4 regions of the Pseudoalteromonas aquimarina genome follow, and region 1 is predicted to be linked to each of the others. Evidence: predicted binding sites of a transcription regulator. Region 1 holds the regulator's gene; each other region holds the start of a gene.
What was found. Region 1 encodes LexA, which represses DNA repair genes until DNA is damaged. Its sites were predicted from a motif close to TACTGTATNNNNATACAGTA; they were not measured.

Region 1 (5,198 bases):
GCCGAATGTACCTGGGCCTGATAAGCTGCCATGCTCACTTGATGTATATCGAGAGCATAAAGATTTAATCCCTGAGAAAATCCGCAATAAAATAATTTGTGATAAGCCGATTGAAATGCGTCCGGTGAATTTTCAAAATCCATTTAAGCCGGTTGTGACTTTGCCTGAACGTTACGTGTGGTTTAAAGCCAATGGTGATATGCCGGATGATCCGCGTGTTCATAAGTATCTATTAGCATATGCATCTGATTTTGAGTTTTTACCAACAGCATTACAGCCTCATGGGTTGTCATTTTTACAACCAGATATGCAAGTGGCAACAATAGATCATGCAATGTACTTTCACCGTCCTTTCCGTTTGGATGATTGGATTTTATATGCGGTTGATAGTCCAACAGCAAGTGGCGGCCGTGGTTTGGTACGTGGGCAGTTCTTTAATCAGCAAGGTGAGCTGATAGCCTCAACCATTCAAGAAGGTGTTATTAGGCAATACAAATAGAAAAGGCGGTTAAACCGCCTTTTTATTTAGTTTTCCAATGCGCTGGCTATGCGAGGTGCAAGTTGCTCTGCAATAATTTCGCTGAGCTTATGGGTGGTTTGATTGCCTGAGAGCTTGCCTTGTTCGCAATCATTAATCATATCGTTTTGTTTTAAAGTACAAATAAAGCCAGACAGTATTTTCTTGTCAAAAAACTCTGGCGTATCAATACCAAACAGTTGTGCTAGTTGCTGTGCAAACTCTTGGCTTTGCTGTTCTAACTGCTCTTGTGAAATACCATCAGTCGCTAAAATCAGTTTAATTACACTGGCGTAGCGAATCAGAGTGCATTGAATAAAACGGGCTAATAAATTGAGCTGAGCTAATGATTTGCTGTTTGGGTTAACAGCAATTGAGTCATTTTCTATGGTAACAAAGCCAATACTGCTTAACGCGTCAATTGACTCGTTGATGTAATTTTCACAATACGGCTGCATAAACCACTCTTGTTTAAATAGTGGGTAAAGCGCTTCTACCTGGTGTATTAGTTTTTCACGCGAAATTTGCTTATGACTAACTAAAATTGAGCTAATTAAACTCGGCACTGCAAATAAATGAAGCACATTATTTCGATAATAATTGAGTAACACTTTTTGCGTGTCTTTAATGCGAATAACATCAACACGGCTTTGTGTAATCGTTTCAAACTTATCTAATTTTAATGCGTGTTCTAACAGCTGTTCAGCACTTTGTTCTGGTAGGCTTACATCTTGGCTATATGGTGCAATTTCTAGCAGTCTTAAATAGCTTGTCATAGATGCGATAAGTTCAGTTTTTGTCATTGCTTGCTTATCGGTATTTAGCAAAATGCACGACATTAATGTAACCGCATTAATTGCAGCTGCGTTGTTAATATTAACCATTACAGAATCAGCTAACTTACCTACCATAGGAGTAAGCCAAGAGGGTTTATTTGAAGCATTGATGCTGTCACGCCAATCTGATTGGTGATGTGTAAGGTACTGATTAATGTTAATTGGTTCGCCAAAATTAACATTGCCTTTACCGTAATTCTTTAGCTTTCTTAGTGTTTTAAAAACACCCAAAACAGATTCGTTTTTCTTTTGTTGTCCAGCTAACTCACCTAAGTAAGTATTAACTTCCATTACGTGTTCGTAGCCAATGTAGACAGGCACAATTGAAATTGGTCTATCGATACCGCGCAAAATTGATTGTAATGTCATTGCCAGCATTCCGGTTTTAGGTGGCAGTAAACGACCTGTTCTGCTGCGGCCACCTTCAGTATAAAACTTAACGGCGTACCCTTTAATAAACAGCTGGCTTAAGTATTCACGAAATACCGATGAGTAAAGTTTGTTGCCTTTAAATGAACGACGTAAGAAGAAAGCTCCACAGCGCCTGAAAATAGGGCCTGCAGGCCAAAAGCTTAAATTGATGCCAGCCGCAATATGCGGTGGAACATAGCCTTGATGATAAATGACATAAGTCAGTAATAAGTAATCCATATGGCTGCGATGGCAGGGCATATAGATAATTTCATGACCTTTGTCAGTGAGTTCTTGAATACGCTCTGGATTATTAACTTCAATCCCGTTGTAAAGCTTGGTCCAAAGCCAAGTAAGAATTCGCTCGGAGACACCAATCATTGATTCGTTGTAATTAGCGGCAATTTCATCTACCAACTTGATGGCATTATGACGTGCTTCAGTGATTGAAATATTTTTACTTTTTGCTTCTTCTTCTATCGCTGCTTTTACTGACGCAGAAGCAAGTAGCCCTTGATAGAGTTGATCACGTGAAGGTAATTTAGGGCCAAGAGCTGCCAGTTTTTGGCGTTTAAAGTGTACGCGAGCAACGCGAATTAATTTATGCGGTAAATCGCTGCTTTGTTTTTTTCCTGAGAGCTCAGATAGCTGCAAAGGGCGACTAAAACGAATTAAATTGTCGCGACCAGAAAGTAAGACAACAAAGAGTTTGCGTAGCCAGCTTGGAGTTAGCGAGCTCGATAAAATAGTACCAAGTCCGGGTTTTTCTTTACCAGGATTACGTCCCCACAAGATAGTCACAGGAATAACTTGTAAATCATTAACATCAGATTGTTTTAATGCGTTGAAAATTTCTTCGCTTATAGCAAGTGCTGGGCTTTCTTTTTTCGCTTTACCAAAAAGCGGTGAGCGATGGTGAATTGGTATATAGCGAGGAACTTGTTTTGAGCCAATCTGTTGATTAGTTTGCGGGTCAGGTAGTCCTAACTTGTTACAAGTGGTTTTTAGTACTGCTGCATCAGCAAACGAATTTAATAAAGTGATATAAACGGTTGGCTTATTTACATCAATACCAAGATTGTCCAAAGGGTGTTCCGGTACAATTTTAGAACGCACAAAAAGCTTGTTCATACCGTTTGCGAACCATTGAATCAGAGTACTAACCAAATTCATATAACCAACCTAAAACAAAAAGGGGCGCTAGCATACCAGTTAACGTAAAAAGATTAAATAACTGGTCATGCCAGAATAAAAATAAAGCAATTGAGTGTACAACTGTAAGCATTATTTTCTTGCTTATACAAAAGTTTCTAAAAGAAATGTAATTATTAAGCATAGCGCGAATTATCAAAGAATTAAAAGTTGCGAAATAGTAACAACTGTATATACTCACAGTTACCTGTACTGTATGGAAAACCAGTGAATGAGACCATTAACTAAACGCCAAGCGCAAATTTTAGAGCTTGTTAAAGTATTTATTAAAGATACCGGCATGCCCCCAACGCGTGCTGAAATTGCCTCTACATTAGGATTTAAAAGTGCCAATGCAGCAGAGGAACATCTTAAGGCTCTTGCTAAAAAAGGGGTGATTGAGATGGTACCTGGCGCGAGTCGAGGTATTCGTTTAGTTGAAGAGGAAGAGCCAGAGCAACTAGGTTTGCCGCTAATTGGTCAAGTAGCAGCGGGCTCACCAATTTTGGCTCATGAACATATTGAAAGTCATTATCAAGTGGATCCCAATCTTTTCAATCCATGTGCTGATTTCTTACTTCGCGTTAAAGGTGAGAGTATGAAAGATATTGGCATTATGGATGGTGATTTATTAGCTGTTCACCGAACTCCTGTTGCTAATAATGGGCAAGTTGTTGTCGCGCGCGTAGATGAAGATGTAACGGTTAAGCGCTTTGAAAAAGCAGGTAAGCATGTGTTACTACATGCTGAAAATGAAGCATTTGATACCATCAAAGTCGATTTAGAGCACGATCACTTTAATATTGAAGGATTAGCTGTTGGCGTTATTCGAAACGCAGATTGGATGTAAATAAAAACAGTTAATAAGTAAGGCTAGTCGCTAATGTTACTAGCCTTATAAACTAAGCAAACACTTCTTAACAACACATTTCTAGTGTCAAATCCCCTTACTTAAATATCGCTAACTTGTAGATTTATAAAAAATTTATCTTAAATTTGACTTGCGTAAAAATTAATCGTTTACTAGACCTTAGTAGTAACCTTTGTTTTCTTTGAGCTTAAGTGCGGGCTTTGAAAACAAAATATAATAAAGAAAATGGAGTGATGCTGTAGTGCGTCGTGTGATCAAATCACATTAACTTTCACTGACCATTTCCTAACAACATAATAATAATTAGCAAAGGAGCGAGCATGAGGTTAGTTAAACTATCCTTATGGTTACTATTGAGCTTTCCTTTTTTAGCAGTTGGGACGAGTCAATATAACTTACCTGTTGGGGTGACGGACATCAGCCGTGATGTTTACGAGCTCCATATGACCATATTTTATATCTGTTGCGTTATTGGATTAGTCGTATTTGCCATCATGTTTTGGGCAATTATCCATCACCGTAAATCTAAAGGGGCTGTTCCCGCCCAATTTCATGAAAGTACCAAAGTTGAAATTTTGTGGACAGCAATTCCATTTGTCATTTTGATTGCCATGGCGGTTCCTGCCACCAAAACATTAATTGCAATGGAAGACACCACCAAAGCGGACCTGACAATCAAAGTCACAGGCTCGCAATGGAAATGGCATTATGAATACCTTGACCACGATGTGTCGTTCTATTCGGTGTTATCAACCCCTCGAGAGCAAATAACCAATCAAGATGAAAAAACAGAAACCTATTTGTTAGATGTTGATAAGCCATTAATCATTCCAAAAGGCAAAAAGGTACGTTTTTTAATGACATCAGATGATGTTATTCACTCTTGGTGGGTGCCTGAATTTGCTGTGAAAAAAGATGCCAATCCTGGTTTTATCAATGAAGCTTGGACACGTGTTAATGAAACCGGTATCTATCGTGGGCAATGTGCTGAACTGTGCGGTAAAGACCATGGCTTTATGCCAGTTGTTGTTGAAGTAAAAGAGCCTGCTGAATTTGATCAATGGCTCGTTAATGCGCAACTAGAAAAAGCACAAGCAGCAGCTGCTGAGAAAGCATCGCTTGATTTGACTCTATCTAAAGAAGAGTTAATGACACTTGGCGAACAAGTTTACATGGCAAATTGTGCTGCATGTCACCAACCTACAGGTATGGGATTGCCAGGCGTATTCCCAGCTCTCAAAGATAGCCCCATTGCACTTGGCGATGTTAAAGCGCATATCGGCATTGTGGTTCATGGTAAACCTGCAACTGCGATGCAAGGCTACAGTAAAATGTTGTCTTTAAAAGAAATTGCAGCAGTGGTGACGTTTGA
Region 2 (5,198 bases), on a different contig from region 1:
GAGCATGTATTTGATGGCCAAATTGCATTATGAGTGAATTAGATGAACGCCAAGTAGTCGACTTTTTAGAACAAAACAGTGACTTTTTGCAAAAGCACCCTGAACTACTTTCGCGTTTATCTATTTATAACGAGCCAAATGGTACCACCAGCTTAGTGCGTCGCCAGCAAAATTTGCTGCAAAATAAAAACCGCGAACTGACAAGTAAACTTGCACATCTAATTGAAAATGCTTCGAATAATGAGCATATTTTTAAGGTGTTCAATCAATGTCATCGCTTGTTGCTAAAAACAAATACACTTGCTGAGCTACAAGAAAAACTTTCGCAAACACTGTGCAAAGGTTTTAACTTACTTGATTGTCAACTTACTCTGTTTAATCCAGACATTCACCAAACCTTACTTGATCAGCGCTTTAGTCAACAACCAAGCTTTTTAGGGCGCCTAAGCCAAGATGAGCAAATGCTATTATTTAAAAAATCTGTGGGCTCTGCTGCAGTTTATTTAGTGGGTGAAACAACAAAACCAACAGCGATTTTAGCCTTTGCGAGTAAGGATGAAGCACACTATCACCCTGAACAAAGCAGTGTGTTTGTTTTAGAATTTATTCAAGCGCTTACAATAAAACTTGCTCAGATATGACAACTTCAGAGCCACTTAATCAAGATTGGCAACATACCCTAGATTTATTTTTGGCCTTTGCGCGCTACGAAAAGCACTATTCAGATGCCACCGTTGATGCCTATCAACGTCATTTGGTAACCTCAGCGCACTATTTTTCGCAGTTCGTAAATAGCTGGCAGGCGATTGAAGTAGAAAATATTAAAGGCCTGCTTGCCAAACTTAAGAGCCGCAATTTATCAGCCAGAACCATTAACTTGCATCTTTCTTGTTTGCGTAGCTTTTATAAATTTCTAATACGCAAAGGTTTAGCAAAAGCTAATCCGGTAGAGCTTGTTAAGGGACCAAAGTTCACCAAGCCGCTGCCCAAAAACCTCGATGTTGACCAAGTAAATCAACTGCTTGAAATTGTGCCAGAAGATACTTTAGCCGTGCGTGATAAAGCCATGATGGAGCTGATGTATTCATCGGGACTGCGTTTATCTGAACTTGCTAGCCTTAATTTAAATGATAAACAGGCGATCTTTAACGGCCTTTTAACCGTAACGGGTAAAGGTAGTAAAGAGCGTGTCATTCCCGTTGGGCGTAAAGCCATAAGCGCGGTAAAAGAGTGGCTAAAAGTGCGTGCAGAATTTGCAAATACAGATGAAATGGCACTCTTTACTAGCAAACAAAAACGCCGCCTGTCGATTCGACAAATTCGTGCGCGTATGAAGAAATGGGGCATTGAACAAGGGCTAAGTGCCAATGTGCATCCACACAAATTACGCCATAGCTTTGCTTCACATATTTTAGAGTCGAGCGGTGATTTACGTGCAGTGCAGGAGTTACTTGGCCATAGTAATTTATCAACCACCCAAGTATATACGCACTTAGATTTTCAACACCTTGCAAAGGTATACGACAATACGCATCCAAGGGCCAAAAAGAAGTAATATGATACGATTTAACCGAGCGATTTCTGCCGTAAAGGTGATTAGTTTTGATTTAGACGATACCCTTTACGACAACCGCCCTATCATTAAAAACGCCATAAAAGCACAGCAAGATTACCTTGCTGCAATTCCTGAATGGGCGGCGCAAAACGGCGACTTTTGGCGCACTTGCCGAAATGGCTATGCGCTAGAACACCCTGAGATTATTAATGATGTAACCTTATGGCGTCAAAAGGCGTTACTTTGGGGTTTAGAAACACTAAAGGTCGAAAATGTCGCTTTCCATGCAGAGCAAGCCTATAACGCATTTGCCAAAGCACGCAGCGATATTGAGGTAGCATCTGAAGTAATCGATTTACTCGCAGCACTTCGTAAAAAATATAAAGTGATTGCCATTACCAATGGTAATGTCGATGTAAGCCAATTTAATTTGAAAGATAGCTTCGATTTAGTACTTCAAGCAGGGCCTCATGGCAACGCAAAACCAGCAAGCGATATGTTTGATTTGGCCTGCAAGCAATTAGGTGTAAATCTCAACGAGATTTTGCATGTGGGTGATAGCCTTGATTCAGATGTACAAGGTGCTAACAACGCTGGCTGCTATAGTGTTTGGCTAGAAAATGCTTTTGTGCCCTACCGTTACAATGGGTTAGCTCACTTAGACATATCCGATATATTTGATTTAGAAGCCTTTATCTAACCACTATCTGCTGTAAGGTCCATATTCTTTCCTTACAGCAGGTTGAATTGCCGTTTATCATTTTCCCTAATTCATTTTCTAAGAATTCAGTAAATTAGCCAACAAACAAAGTAGTTCAATTAGGAAAACGTAACTATGTACTCAGAATGGAAATTTCAATTAGCGCAACACGAGATTCGTATTACTAACCACTGGTTTGGCGGTTTAAAACTCTATGTTGATGGCCAACTGCAAGATACCAACTTTAATCCATTTGCATTTGGTAAAAACGTATTCTTAAGTTGTAACTTAGGTGAGCTAGGTAAACTAGAAGTAACTCCGTACGCCCTTTTCTTTACTGTAGAAATTTCGGTGAGATTAACAACAAGTGATGACAGCATTTTAATTTTCTCAACCTATGAGCGTCAGACACTACGGGAGAAGCGTTTGTTTTCAGAATTGGCAAACTAATATCTGATATAGACAACTAAAGGGCATAGTATAGACACATTTTTATGGGTTTTTGGCTTCGTATTTTTAATGCTTGTTCTATTTAGCGGTGAAAGCATTATTTGCATAGTTCGTGAATGGCTTCATATGAAGCACACTGAAAAGGTAGTAGCTACTTTACCCGAAGAAGAGCGCATTAAGTTTGTTCGCACTTATTTAAATGATCGGGTTTCGCTTCTTAACAAGATAGATAAAGAATTCAAAGAAACAAAATAACCCCTGTTTATAAAAACAGTATTCTATTTGGTATTAAATCAACTCCTGTTATACTTTTGCCAATTTTGGTAAAGAGTTAACTTCGATGGACGTTTCTGAATTATTAGATGGTTTAAATGACAATCAACGCGAAGCCGTTGCCGCCCCGCTACAAAATATGCTGGTGCTGGCAGGCGCAGGCTCAGGTAAAACTCGCGTACTTGTCCATCGAATTGCTTGGTTAATGCAAGTTGAGCATGCATCGCCTTACAGCATTTTCGCGGTAACCTTTACCAACAAAGCAGCCAAAGAAATGCGTAGCCGTGTTGAAACAACGCTTAAAGCGTCAGTTGGCGGCATGTGGATTGGTACTTTCCACGGTTTATCCCATCGTATTCTGCGCGCTCATCATAAAGAAGCAAACTTGCCAGAATCATTTCAAATTCTCGATACTGATGATCAGGTCAGGATGATCCGTCGCTTGATGAAAGCAATGAACATTGATGAGAAGAAATGGCCAGCCAAACAAGCGGCTTGGTATATTGGCGCTAAAAAAGACGAAGGTTTACGCCCTAAACATATTCAAGCGTTTGACCCTAACGAGCAAATGATGCTGCGTATTTATACCGCTTATCAAGAAGCATGTGACCGTGCAGGTTTAGTGGATTTTGCCGAAATTCTACTGCGTTGTTTCGAATTATTGCGCGACCAACCAACCTTGTTACGACACTACCAACAGCGTTTTCCACATATGTTGGTAGATGAATTCCAAGATACCAACACCATTCAATATCAATGGTTAAAGTTGATTGCTGGCAAAAGCAACAAGATCATGATTGTGGGTGATGATGACCAAAGTATTTATGGTTGGCGTGGCGCACGTATCGAGAATATTAAACAGTTTATTAGTGATTTTGATGCACAAACTATTCGCTTAGAACAAAATTATCGCTCAACAGGTAATATTCTAAAGGCGGCAAACCATTTAATCGCCAATAACTCCGAGCGTATGGGTAAAGAGCTGTGGACTGACGGCAATCAAGGTGAACAAATTGGCGTGTACGCTGCTTATAACGAACTTGACGAAGCCCGTTTTATTGTTAGTAAAATTAAGGCTTGGTTTGAACAAGGTAATGCACTGCAAGACTGCGCCATTTTATACCGCAACAACGCCCAGTCGCGTGTACTGGAATCTGAATTAAATATTCAATCACCGCGAATCCCTTACCGAATTTACGGCGGTATGCGCTTCTTCGAACGTCAAGAAATCAAAGATGCCTTATGCTACTTACGCATTGTAAATAACCGCAATGATGACGCGGCATTTGAGCGAATTATTAATACCCCAACGCGTGGCATTGGCGATCGCACATTAAGTCTGATTCGTGATTGTGCACGTAGCGAATCATTACCACTGTGGTATGCAGCAAAAACCTTACTTGCAGAAAAGCATTTAGCGGGTCGTGCTGCCAATGCGGTTAATTCATTTATTGAGCTGATCGATCAGATTGAAGACAATATTCTCGATAAATCACTAGATAAGCAAACCAAATACGCTATTCAAACATCGGGCCTAATGGCGATGTATATGGCAGAAAAAGGCGAAAAAGGCCAAGCACGCGTAGAAAACTTAGAAGAATTAATTAACGCTACTAGCCAATACGAACTGCCAGATGAAGAAGAGTTTAGCTCACCGCTTGATGGCTTTTTAGCATATACCGCGCTTGAATCAGGCGAGGGGCAAGCAGACGAACACGAAGATGCAGTACAAATGATGACTCTGCACTCGGCCAAAGGCTTAGAGTTCCCATTGGTGTTTATGGCAGGCGTTGAAGAAGGCATGTTCCCATCTCAACAAAGCCAAGAAGAAACCGGCCGTTTAGAAGAAGAACGCCGCCTGTGTTATGTAGGTATGACACGCGCGATGCAAAAACTGTATATTTGCCACGCTGAAAGCCGCCGTTTATACGGGCAAGAAAAGTTTCATAGCCCGTCGCGTTTTATTCGCGAGTTACCGGAAGATTGCCTAGATGAAATTCGAATTAAAACACAAATCACTAAGCCTAAAACCACAGGCCGATTTAGCAATACCATCAGTTTAGAAACCTTTAACGATACTGGCTTTAAACTCGGCCAGCGTGTAATGCACGGTAAGTTTGGTGAAGGTACAGTGCTAAACTATGAAGGCACGGGCCCACAGGCGCGTATTCAAGTTAACTTTGATGAACATGGTACTAAGTGGTTAGTTACCATGTATGC
Region 3 (5,198 bases), on a different contig from region 1:
AGGGTAAAAGGTCGCTCGTAAATTGCACCCGTTGATAATCAAGCCCTAAGATATTTGACAGTGCATGTGCAAGGGATGTTTTACCCATGCCCGGTAAGTCTTCAATTAATAGGTGACCCTTTGCAAGTAAACAACATAAGGAGAGTTTAATCTGCTGTTGTTTGCCTAAAATGACTGAATTTAATTGTTGGATGATTTGGTCAAGCGCTTGATTCATTATGTTTTGCTATTTTCCATTGGTTAGATTTACACGTTTATAGTTCTCGAAGTTAACTGCTGAGAACGTAATTTGCTAAATCTAATAAGTTTGTTTTTTATTTAAGAGATACCATTAACTTTTAACGGTAACGTGAATGTTTTAAATCTCTTAAAAGGTTGTTATCGAACTTAATATACAGGTATCTAGTTTGATTACAATCACTAGAAAGTGTCACTTACTATAGCTTGCAAAATTCACTCGCGCATCAAAACTGTATTTTTCAATCCATATTATTAAATTAATGTGCTGAAAAGTGCGTTCAAGCAGTGAAAATTGGAGGGCGAAACTAACAAATTATATAAACACACCTTATTTAACATAATATACATTATGAGATATCAATTGTATTTATATCTAATCACTTAGCATGTGCTTTATTATACTTGTCAATAACTATTTACTTAGTTTTTATAATAGCTTTAAATATTTTCTGGTGAACCTTACCAATTTTAGGTAAATTACGCATCATTCTTTAAATTTCAATTAGATACTGGTCTAGTTAATATTTTTTATGTTTAAACTGCATATTCGTTTTGTGTTTTATATAACACTTTTTCTTGCCAGTATTTCCTTAAATGCAAAAACACTAAAAGTAGCTTCAGACTATTGGTGCCCATTTATTTGTGACAATGCAAGTTCACCGGGCATTCTTATTGAAGTTATGAATGAAATTGCACTGAGCAATCATTTATTACTCGATATTAAAATCATTCCATTATCGCGTGCATTAAAAATGGCAGATCACGGCGAAATTGATATTGTACTTGCGCTAACACAGCAACATGTTAAAGAGTTTAATTTACAACAATCACATGAAATATTTGGTGGCTGGTACAATGATTTTTATGCTCTTAACGATACAGCTAAGCGTTTAATAAATGAACCAGACTCAAAAATATTGCCAGCCATATTTCGCAAACATAATCGGATTGGTTTAATTAAAGGTTACGAATATGGTGATACTTTAGATAAGCTTTTTGCTGAGTACCCAAATAATTTGTATTATTCCACTGGTAACGCACCTTTAAAGCGCAATATTAAGCTATTACAAAAAGGTCGCATCGATTTTTTATTAGATTCTCGCTTTAACTTAGATTACCAACTTTCACGTTTACATATCCATGATGTTGTTAGAGTAACTACTGAAGGTTCGCTTACGCCACTTTATCTTGGTTTTAACGCACAGATTTCACATGATGTAATTACTCTTTTTGACGATGGTATTAACAGCTTGCAAGCTAGTGGCAAGCTCAATGACATTTTAAAAAAGTATCATACTGAGTCTTGGTATTCGGCTAATAACTTTTAAATTTTCGCCAATAACTGATAGTTTCAAGTACTATTCAAATTCTTCAACTATGTCTTGTTTTTGTGCCATGAGCTGGCTTCGTTCTTGGCCTTTTTGATACTCTTCAGCAATCATTTTTTCTAAAGCTGCAATGTGTTTATTCGCATCTTTTTGGCTTATATCACCGGAGTTCAGCTGTGCTTCAATCTCTTCAATTTTCTCTTTAAGTTGCTTTATCTTTTCAAGATCCACACCTAGCCGTTGCATTAATATAGCTTCTTGCATTTTTGCTAGAAAGCTCGCGTTTTTGTCGGCTTCATAAACGCTTTTTTGTTGATACTGCCTCGCTGTGTGTGACGCTGTTTGTTTTGGCATCTCAGTACTTAATTGCTCAGAAAATGTTGCCGAATTGTCAGCCATCGGCATTTCTTTGCCTGTTTTAGGACGAGTATCTTCTTTAATGTCAGTACCATTTGTTAAATTTACGTCCCTTTTAAGTGTGTTATATAACAACATGCTGTTTTCCTAACATAGTTCATTGTTTCAAAAATTATTTATCAACTTTTAGGCCAGTTTTATTTTTCGTTGCTGTAATTTGTAACTTATTGAGTTGTCATACTTTACACATTTGGGTGTTAAAAACTTTTACAGGTGAACAAACCGACACTACCTAATTTTGATGATTTGCACTAAGCTGTATATTTATACAGTTATTTAATATTTACTTATTTGTGAAAGTTGTACCAATAAAAATTGAGGCAGGCATAACTGGGTTTGAGTCCCCTGCTGCCGAATATCAAGAGCTTGGATTATCTCTTGATGAACTGCTTATACAACACCCTAACGCCACTTTTGTTGGCGTAGCAACGGGTGACTCTATGATTGGTTGCGGTATTTTTGATGGCGATATTTTAATTGTGGATCGCGCACTTGAGCCGCACCAAGGTGATGTGATCGTGGCTAATTTTAATGGTGTGTTCACCTGTAAAATTTTTGATAAACAACGTGGTATGCTGATATCGAGCTCTCCCCACTACCCGCCAATCTTGGTTAATAAAGGCGATACATTTCAATACGAAGGTGTAGTAAGTACATCGGTACGGTTACATCGCGCGCGTAAGGCCTTGTTTTAATGTTTGCACTTGTAGATGCTGTATCGTTTTACGCCAGCGCCGAAAAGGTCTTTGACCCAACCATCCGAAATCGCCCTGTTGTTGTGTTAACTAACAACGATGGCTGCATTTGTGCTGTTTGCCCTATTGCAAAAAAGCTGAATATTCCGAAGTTTGAACCGTATTTCAAAGTCAAAGAGTTACTTGAAAAACATAACGTTATTGTACGTTCCTCTAATTATGAGCTCTATGCTGATTTAAGTGCTCGCATGATGAACGAAATTAGTCGATTTAGTGATAACCAATATATTTACTCAATTGATGAATCATTTTTAAATTTTAATGGCTTTAACAATCTAATTAATGACTGGCATGAGTATGGCCATACCATTCGTAAAGCAGTATGGCGTAAAACTAAAATCCCCGTAGGTGTAGGTTTTGGCCCGACAGCAACCCTTGCTAAAGCTGCTAATCATGCAGCAAAAAAATTACCTGGATTTGATGGTGTGGCAGTAATAAACAATGAGGCCTCCCGTAAGCATATTTTAAAATTAATGGCTGTAGAAGATGTGTGGGGGGTTGGGCGTCGTATTAGTAAAAAGCTAAAACTCATGAATATTCACAGTGCACTTGATTTAGCAAATCAACCCGCAAAATTAATGCGTAAGCAGTTTAGTGTTGTACTTGAGCGAACCATTAATGAGTTAAATGGTACATCTTGCTTATCGTGGGATGATGTGAAGCAAAAAAAGAAAGAGGTCTACTCTACTCGCTCCTTTGGCGAACGCATTAGCGATGCACATTCGTTACGCGCTGCCTTTGCGGCACATTGTAATATTGTGGCACGAAAACTTAGAAAACAAGGCTCTTTGGCGAAACGCATTGTTATTTTTGCCCATAGCTCTCCCTTTGAAGAGCATTACTATAAACGCACATTTATTTATGAGTTTCCCGTAGCATCTAACGACGTCACGGTATTTGCTAATGCTGTAAAAAAAATATTTTTAAAAATTTATAGCTCGAATGTGCGCTTTCAAAAATGCGGTATTGGGGCAATTGAGTTAGAAGACGAAATGTATCGCCAAGGTGACTTATTTAATCACTCTCAAGATAAACCTGAACTAATGCAATGCTTAGATACTATTAACCAACGCTTTGGTAACGACGCGCTTAAGCTTGCAAGCGAAAAACAAAGCGCTTTTTGGCATATGCGACGCGCATTTTTATCTCCCAAATACACTACTCGTTGGTCAGATATTCCGAGAATAAAATGCTAATAAATGAGGTATAAAAAAAGCGTTTAAAAAGGCCTTGGGTTAACTGTGAAGAACGCTTCAAAATTAGTGGGGTCTGTAAATTTAATAACAGCAGCATAGCGCTTAGAGGCGTCGAATTTCTGAGGTTGTTTTAAAAGTACTGGTCGCGTGATTATTTGGCCTTGAGATGTTTGCCAACTTAAGACTAAATCTGCACCTTGATAACGCGCTTGTGGAAAGCCAGTACCACAATAGCTTTGCGGCTCAACTAAATTACAGCTAACCATTTTGGCCGATTCAACAACAGTTAATTTAATATTTTCAATAGTGCTGTTTGCATCATTATAAAAAGCCAGTCCAGACACAGTGAGCGTAGGAGAAGTTGTAGATTTACACCCAAATAAAACAATTAATAAACAGCAAAACATAAAATAAAAACGCTTATAAAATAACACCTGTTATACCCCTTTACAAAAACACAAAGCCTTTAAAAATAGGCTGTGCAGCAATAAAATAAAAACAAAGTTAACCTAAATTAATTAACATTTGTTTATTTTGAACTAAAAATAAACCATTTAGCTTTAATCAAACATGAATCGTGCTACTTACTAATCTGTAAAATGCGTAGTCACTTAAGTAATTAAACTATTTAAGAGCAAGTAAAAGACAAGAATGAAAACAATAAGCCTATTTGTAGCTTGTAACACGAATAATGTTACTCTTTAACGCATTGTTTTCAATATAAAACTGAAGCCCTGCAGCATTATTAGGAACTTCAAATGTTAAACGGGTATTTGAAACGAATTTCGGGGTAATTTTAAGCGGTCCCAACACCACTTTTGAATCTTGATTAAAACCAATACCTGAAAGTGAAAAGGGTTTACCTTTTTCAAGAGTAACAGAAGCATTTCCAAAAATAAGTGGCGCATTATTTAATAGGGATTCAACCTTAACTTCATTGGTTTTTTGGTCTTGATCATAAATAAATAGCGCATATTTACCTTTGGGTACCTCTAATTTAAACACGAGTCCTTCGCTACTAATTGAGGTAGGTTTAAAATTAAAAACATTATTGTGTTGATACACAACAACAACCGGATCGATTAGTTTTTCAAACTGTGTACCAGTAATTAAAATATCATCACCAAAACGATAACGGCCAGCAACTGAAATATCAGAATAAAAACCTGAAAGCTGAGAAACAGTAATGGTATTTTTAGCAAAAAACGCTGACTTCTTTTGTGGATTTAAATCAAAATTATCAAGCACTTTATCGTTATCAC
Region 4 (5,198 bases), on a different contig from region 1:
GAACGCCATGCTTTGTTAAACTCATCAAATGCTTGTGTACAAAGCTCTTCACGATCTGCTAGCCATAAAACAACATTCTTGGGTGATTTTCGTAAATGCTCACATGCAATGTTCATCGCTGTACGTGTTTTACCAGCACCTGTAGGTAAGTGAATAAGCACTCTTTTGTTCTTTTCTTCTAGAGATTTAAGGACCTGTTGGCTTATGTCTTGTTGGTAGGGGTAAAGGGAATAATTTGGTTCAATATATGAAATACTTTCAAGCACATTGTGAGTTGCGTTGTTTTGTGCAAATAGCTCAGATAGACCAACTTTTTCAGCAAATTTTTCTATGTTTACATTTGCCCAACTAATTGCAGCATCAAAATGTGAAGCTTTTACTTGTGAAGCACTTAAATTGAATTCAGGGAATAAAGCAATAAAGTCATTTGAACTTAATCTGCTGATTAATTTTTCACGCAAACTTGCGTTAAAAATAAACTCGCTTTGCTTTGTGTTTGCAACAATTGCAGCAAGTTTTTTTAAATTGTAGCCTTTTTCATTCTCATCATCTTGAGAGTAACGTATAGCAAATTTAATAGCGCTTTGAGGTAAAAAGCTCAACAATTCATCTTCTGAAAAATGGCTTAATAAATTAGTTAACATGTAATCCCTTAACTTATAATGCAAACACATAATCAAGTAACGATTATTGAAATTAAAACTAAACCGAAGTACCTAATAATTATCCATAATCATCTTTAAATACATATATTTACACAATTGCATGCAAAAAAACAATCAAATTAGACTATTTGCTTAATAACTGTATAAATATACAAAAAGCACTTTCTCTTAGGTTTAATTCCATATAACATTACTGCTGTTGGACAAGTTCTCCAGGAGTAGTTTTAAGCATGAAAGCTAAATTTACAGGGCACGATACCTTTCCCCTGCGCTATGGATGGTTATACAAAGCTGTTAATCATTTGAATTTAAAAGGTAAGTTTACTAGTACTGACGAAGAAGGCATACGTGAATCGATCGTACGTTTAGGTGTTGGTAAAAACATGGTCAAAGCAATACAGTATTGGGCAGAATCAAGCTGTGTAATTAATGCTTCGCGCGAGCAAAACTCTTACGTCCATCATATTACCCCGCAAGGTAAACGCTTATTTGGTGACGGTATCAGCCCTGGTGCTGATCCTTACCTTGAAAAAATTGGGTCAATTTGGCTTTTACATTTTTGGCTTAATTTCAATGACAAGCACTTAACGGCATATCGTTACTTCTTTAATTACGCAAATGTTCAGCATTTCGAAAAGTCAAAATTTGTTGATGACTGTTATAGCGCTGCAACTCAATTGATTCAATCTGAAGTAGGTAACATTTCTACAATTAAAAAAGACATTGACTGTTTTTTAAATACTTATTGTAAAAAAGCAAAATTGGCTAAATCAAAAACAAGTATAAAGGTTGATGAAGATCATTTTACAAGCCCATTATCAGAACTCAATTTATTACAAGACAATGGCGCTGGGTTTTATGTAAGCGCACTTGCTGAACGCCCGGAATTACCTATTGAAATATTTGCCTATGCATTGCTTGAGTTTTATAAGCTAGAAACTGTAGATTCTAATGTCACTACAATTGACTTTGATTCACTATTAACTAAGCCCTGCTCGCCTGGTCGTATATTTCGCCTTTCAGAGTCAGGCTTAGGTCAAAAACTAGATGAATTACAAGAGTTTAGCGCTGGTAAAATATCATGGGTTGATTCTCTGGGCTTGCGACAAGTTAACATTAACCAATCACCTGAAAACCAATCTGACAAGTATTTAGATATCTATTATGGCCAATAAAATGTCTGACTTATTAATTAATATTAACCAACGTTATAAAAGCTCAACACGTATTGATGTTGATACGTCAGATCTAAAACCTTTTATTGATGATTTTATTGTTCATGGTACCGCTGTTAACGTAATTGATACTATTAGCCGTGAATTTCAAAGCAGTACCCAGCGTGCCTACACTATTACAGGCCCTTATGGTTCAGGTAAATCAACTATTGCGTTGTTTTTAAGTTGTCTGTTAAGCCAACACTCAAATGAGCGTGATTACGCTCAAGCAAAATTAGATAATTCGCAATCAATTATTACTGACTTTAATTCACGCTTTAATATTAAAAATGGTTGGCAAACCATTAAACATGTGTGTGGTTTAGAAGCACCCAGCAATAGTATTTTAGTGAGCTTATTAAAAGCTTATAGTGTTGAATTTGATGAAGACGTTATTAGCTCATATGATGATGAAGCTTGTTTAAAAGAAATTAAGAAACTTCTTGCGACACCTAATACTGATAAAGACGGTGTGATCATTTTACTCGACGAAATGGGTAAAGCACTTGATTATCAATCAAGGTCAAACAAAGATCTGCACCTATTCCAATCATTAGCAGATATTGTACAAAACTCTAAAAGTCCAGTCGTTATCATTGGCTTTTTACATCAGGCATTTTCTGATTACGCAAAAAATAAAGACAGTAAAACTCAGCAAGAATGGGCAAAAGTGCAGGGTCGTTACCGTGACCTGAGTTTTAACCCATCCATTGATGAATCACTTATTCTTGTGGGTGATTCAATTGCCAAACACGCAAAAGTTTCGAACGCATTAACAGAACAACATAAATCTCTTGTTAATGTAGTCAGCGAGTCTTTTGTTAATCAAGCGAGAAATGCAAACGCACTTTTAAATACTCTTCCGCTTGATCCCGTTGTTAGTTTATTGCTCGGCCCTGTTTCTCGCAGACGTTTTTCTCAAAATGAAAGAAGTTTGTTTGGCTTTTTAGCATCCCATGAAAAGCTAGCATTTCGAGAATTTTTAGAGACAAACTATAACCAATTAAATGAATCACTTGCACTATATCAACCTGAAGCATATTGGGATTACTTGCATCATAACTTACATCATTTAATTGTTACATCTCATGATAGTAAGGCTTGGTTAGAAGGTTGTGATGCAATTCATAGGGCGAGTCAAAAAGGGGCTGAGCTTCACGTAGCTATTACTAAAGTAATTGCGTTATTAACCATTTTTGGCTTCCACCATCATTTACACGCTAAACGTGCATTTATCTCGAATTACTTTGTAACTCGCGGCTATTCTAAACAAGATGTAGATAACGCCATAAGTGACCTAGAAAATTGGACAGTAATTATTTACCGTCAAAAGCACGATGCTTTATTCGTATTTCAAGGCAGTGATATTGATATCAATACGCTTATCAATGAACGTATTGAGGCCATTAGCGAAGGTGTGGATTGGACACAGGTTTGTGATTTACCGCAAAATACGCTAGCAACAGCGCATTATCATGAAACAGGTACTATGCGTTGGGCATCCACTAAGCTTGTTAACAAGCTGGATAAAAACTTGATTGCTGCTCTTTCAAACACACCTGTTACAGGTGAAACGTTTTTACACTTTGTGTTACCCACAAATACGAGTGTTGCTAAAGAGTTAAAAAATTCTCTTACAGACGATTCATATATTGCTATTGGTAATGTAGAAAGTTTTGATTCATTAAAGCTTGAAGCTATTGAATTAATTGCACTTAATCAAATTGCTAAAGAAGAAAGCAAAATAAATCATGATCTCATCGCAAAAAATGAATTAGAAACGAGAATAACCCAAGCTAAGTACAAAGTTGCAGAAGAGTTACATCGTTTATTTAAAGATGCTAGTTGGAAATACAAAGGTAAAAAACTAGCTAATGCATCGCTAACAGTTTTAGCATCTCAGATTGCTAATATTATATTTGCCAAAGCTCCAAGCGTTATTAATGAATTAGTAAATCGCTCAAAACCTTCGGGAAGTGCAAATAGCGCCATAAGAAAGCTAATGAACGCAATGTTTGAATATGGTGATGAAAAAGATCTGGGATTTGATGAAAATAGCTTTCCTCCAGAAAAAGGGCTTTATCTCTCCTGCTTAAAGAGTAAAGGGTGGCATTTAGAAACAAGCGAGGGTTATCTGTTCCCAAACAATTGGGATAAACAAGCGATAAATAACAACCCTAAAATGCATACTCTTTGGCAAGATGGCGTAACATTTATTAAGCAACACTCTAAAAACCAGCATGTTACTCTTGCTGCACTTTATGATATGTGGATGAAACCACCTTACGGTTTAACTTCAGGTTTATGTTGTATTTATGGCCTTGCATTATTGAAGTCGTTAGAGGGCCAAGTAGCTTTTTATGATTTTGATTCAACTAAACAATTTGTATTTATCCCTGAATTAGATGAAGAACTTGTTAACAAGATTTACAAGTACCCACATGAAGCTGCTGTAAGGTATTTTGAGATATCTGAAATTCAAACACACTTATTGGATAACCTAGCAAAAGCAACTCTCGGTGAAACGCAACCAAATGGTGCGATACTCAACATCGCCAAACATATAGTTGGCATTGTTCATAAGTTGCCTTCATGGGTTAAGAAAACAAGTGGTGACAATTTTGGGGAAGAACATCAGCAAGGATTGTCTAAAGAAGCTAGGAATTTTAGAAATAAAGTAATTGGCGCAAACGATCCATTTAAGTTGATTTTAGATGATTTACCTACCGTTTTTGGTTTTAGTAAAGACGATCCGTCAGTAGAAAAACAATTGGCGACTAGCTTAAAACGGGCAATCGAAGAACTTACTGCGCAACATGACATTTTATTTAATGGTTTTAAACAAGTCATAACTTCAATGCTTGGTGAAGATTTTAATGAGCAACTTAAAGAACGATGTATTTTTGTCGACACAGTTGCAAAGCGACCAAATGTCAAAGAATTTGCCAAGCGTATCGCTGCCTATATTGATAATCAAGATAAGCCAACAGCTAAAACTAAATTCGAATTTATTATCAATTTAACTACTGGTACTCCAGAGCGTAACTGGACAGATAAACACTTACGCAATGGTTTTGATGAACTACAAAATTTATGCATTCAATTTAGACGCATAGAATCTTTTGGCAACATCCAAAACAAAGGTACGTCGAAACCATTAGCGTTAATGACATTGGATGACAATGGTAAGCACAAAGAATTTGGTAGTTTTATAAAACATGGTTTAACTGATGATACTCAAGTGCTTAAAGCCGTTAGTAATATTAAGTCTAACTTGTCTGATATTTCAAAAGAAAAACAGCTCGCAGCATTATCTAAG

Region 2: a site for LexA is predicted at 2,962-2,981, ahead of uvrD (DNA helicase II). Genes of this name have one in related genera too.
Region 3: a site for LexA is predicted at 2,240-2,259, ahead of AAEU29_RS02655 (LexA family protein). Genes of this name have one in related genera too.
Region 4: a site for LexA is predicted at 803-822, ahead of AAEU29_RS00990 (DUF4007 family protein). Genes of this name have one in related genera too.

Annotation. Positions count from the first base shown of each region.
Region 1 is NZ_JBMMUG010000005.1:204,610-209,807, reverse strand. Features, by position in the region: gene tesB (acyl-CoA thioesterase II) at 1-499, shown strand, start outside; gene plsB (glycerol-3-phosphate 1-O-acyltransferase PlsB) at 526-2,937, opposite strand; gene lexA (transcriptional repressor LexA) at 3,188-3,805, shown strand; gene coxB (cytochrome c oxidase subunit II) at 4,147-5,198, shown strand, end outside.
Region 2 is NZ_JBMMUG010000013.1:5,743-10,940, reverse strand. Features, by position in the region: gene dapF (diaminopimelate epimerase) at 1-33, shown strand, start outside; gene AAEU29_RS20570 (DUF484 family protein) at 30-641, shown strand; gene xerC (tyrosine recombinase XerC) at 638-1,555, shown strand; gene AAEU29_RS20560 (HAD-IA family hydrolase) at 1,557-2,255, shown strand; gene AAEU29_RS20555 (hypothetical protein) at 2,391-2,705, shown strand; gene uvrD (DNA helicase II) at 3,046-5,198, shown strand, end outside.
Region 3 is NZ_JBMMUG010000001.1:576,460-581,657, reverse strand. Features, by position in the region: gene AAEU29_RS02670 (AAA family ATPase) at 1-217, opposite strand, end outside; gene AAEU29_RS02665 (substrate-binding periplasmic protein) at 771-1,568, shown strand; gene AAEU29_RS02660 (hypothetical protein) at 1,599-2,063, opposite strand; gene AAEU29_RS02655 (LexA family protein) at 2,279-2,680, shown strand; gene AAEU29_RS02650 (Y-family DNA polymerase) at 2,680-3,936, shown strand; gene AAEU29_RS02645 (hypothetical protein) at 3,960-4,370, opposite strand; gene AAEU29_RS02640 (hypothetical protein) at 4,603-5,198, opposite strand, start outside.
Region 4 is NZ_JBMMUG010000001.1:217,729-222,926, reverse strand. Features, by position in the region: gene AAEU29_RS00995 (DEAD/DEAH box helicase) at 1-644, opposite strand, end outside; gene AAEU29_RS00990 (DUF4007 family protein) at 896-1,840, shown strand; gene AAEU29_RS00985 (hypothetical protein) at 1,842-5,198, shown strand, end outside.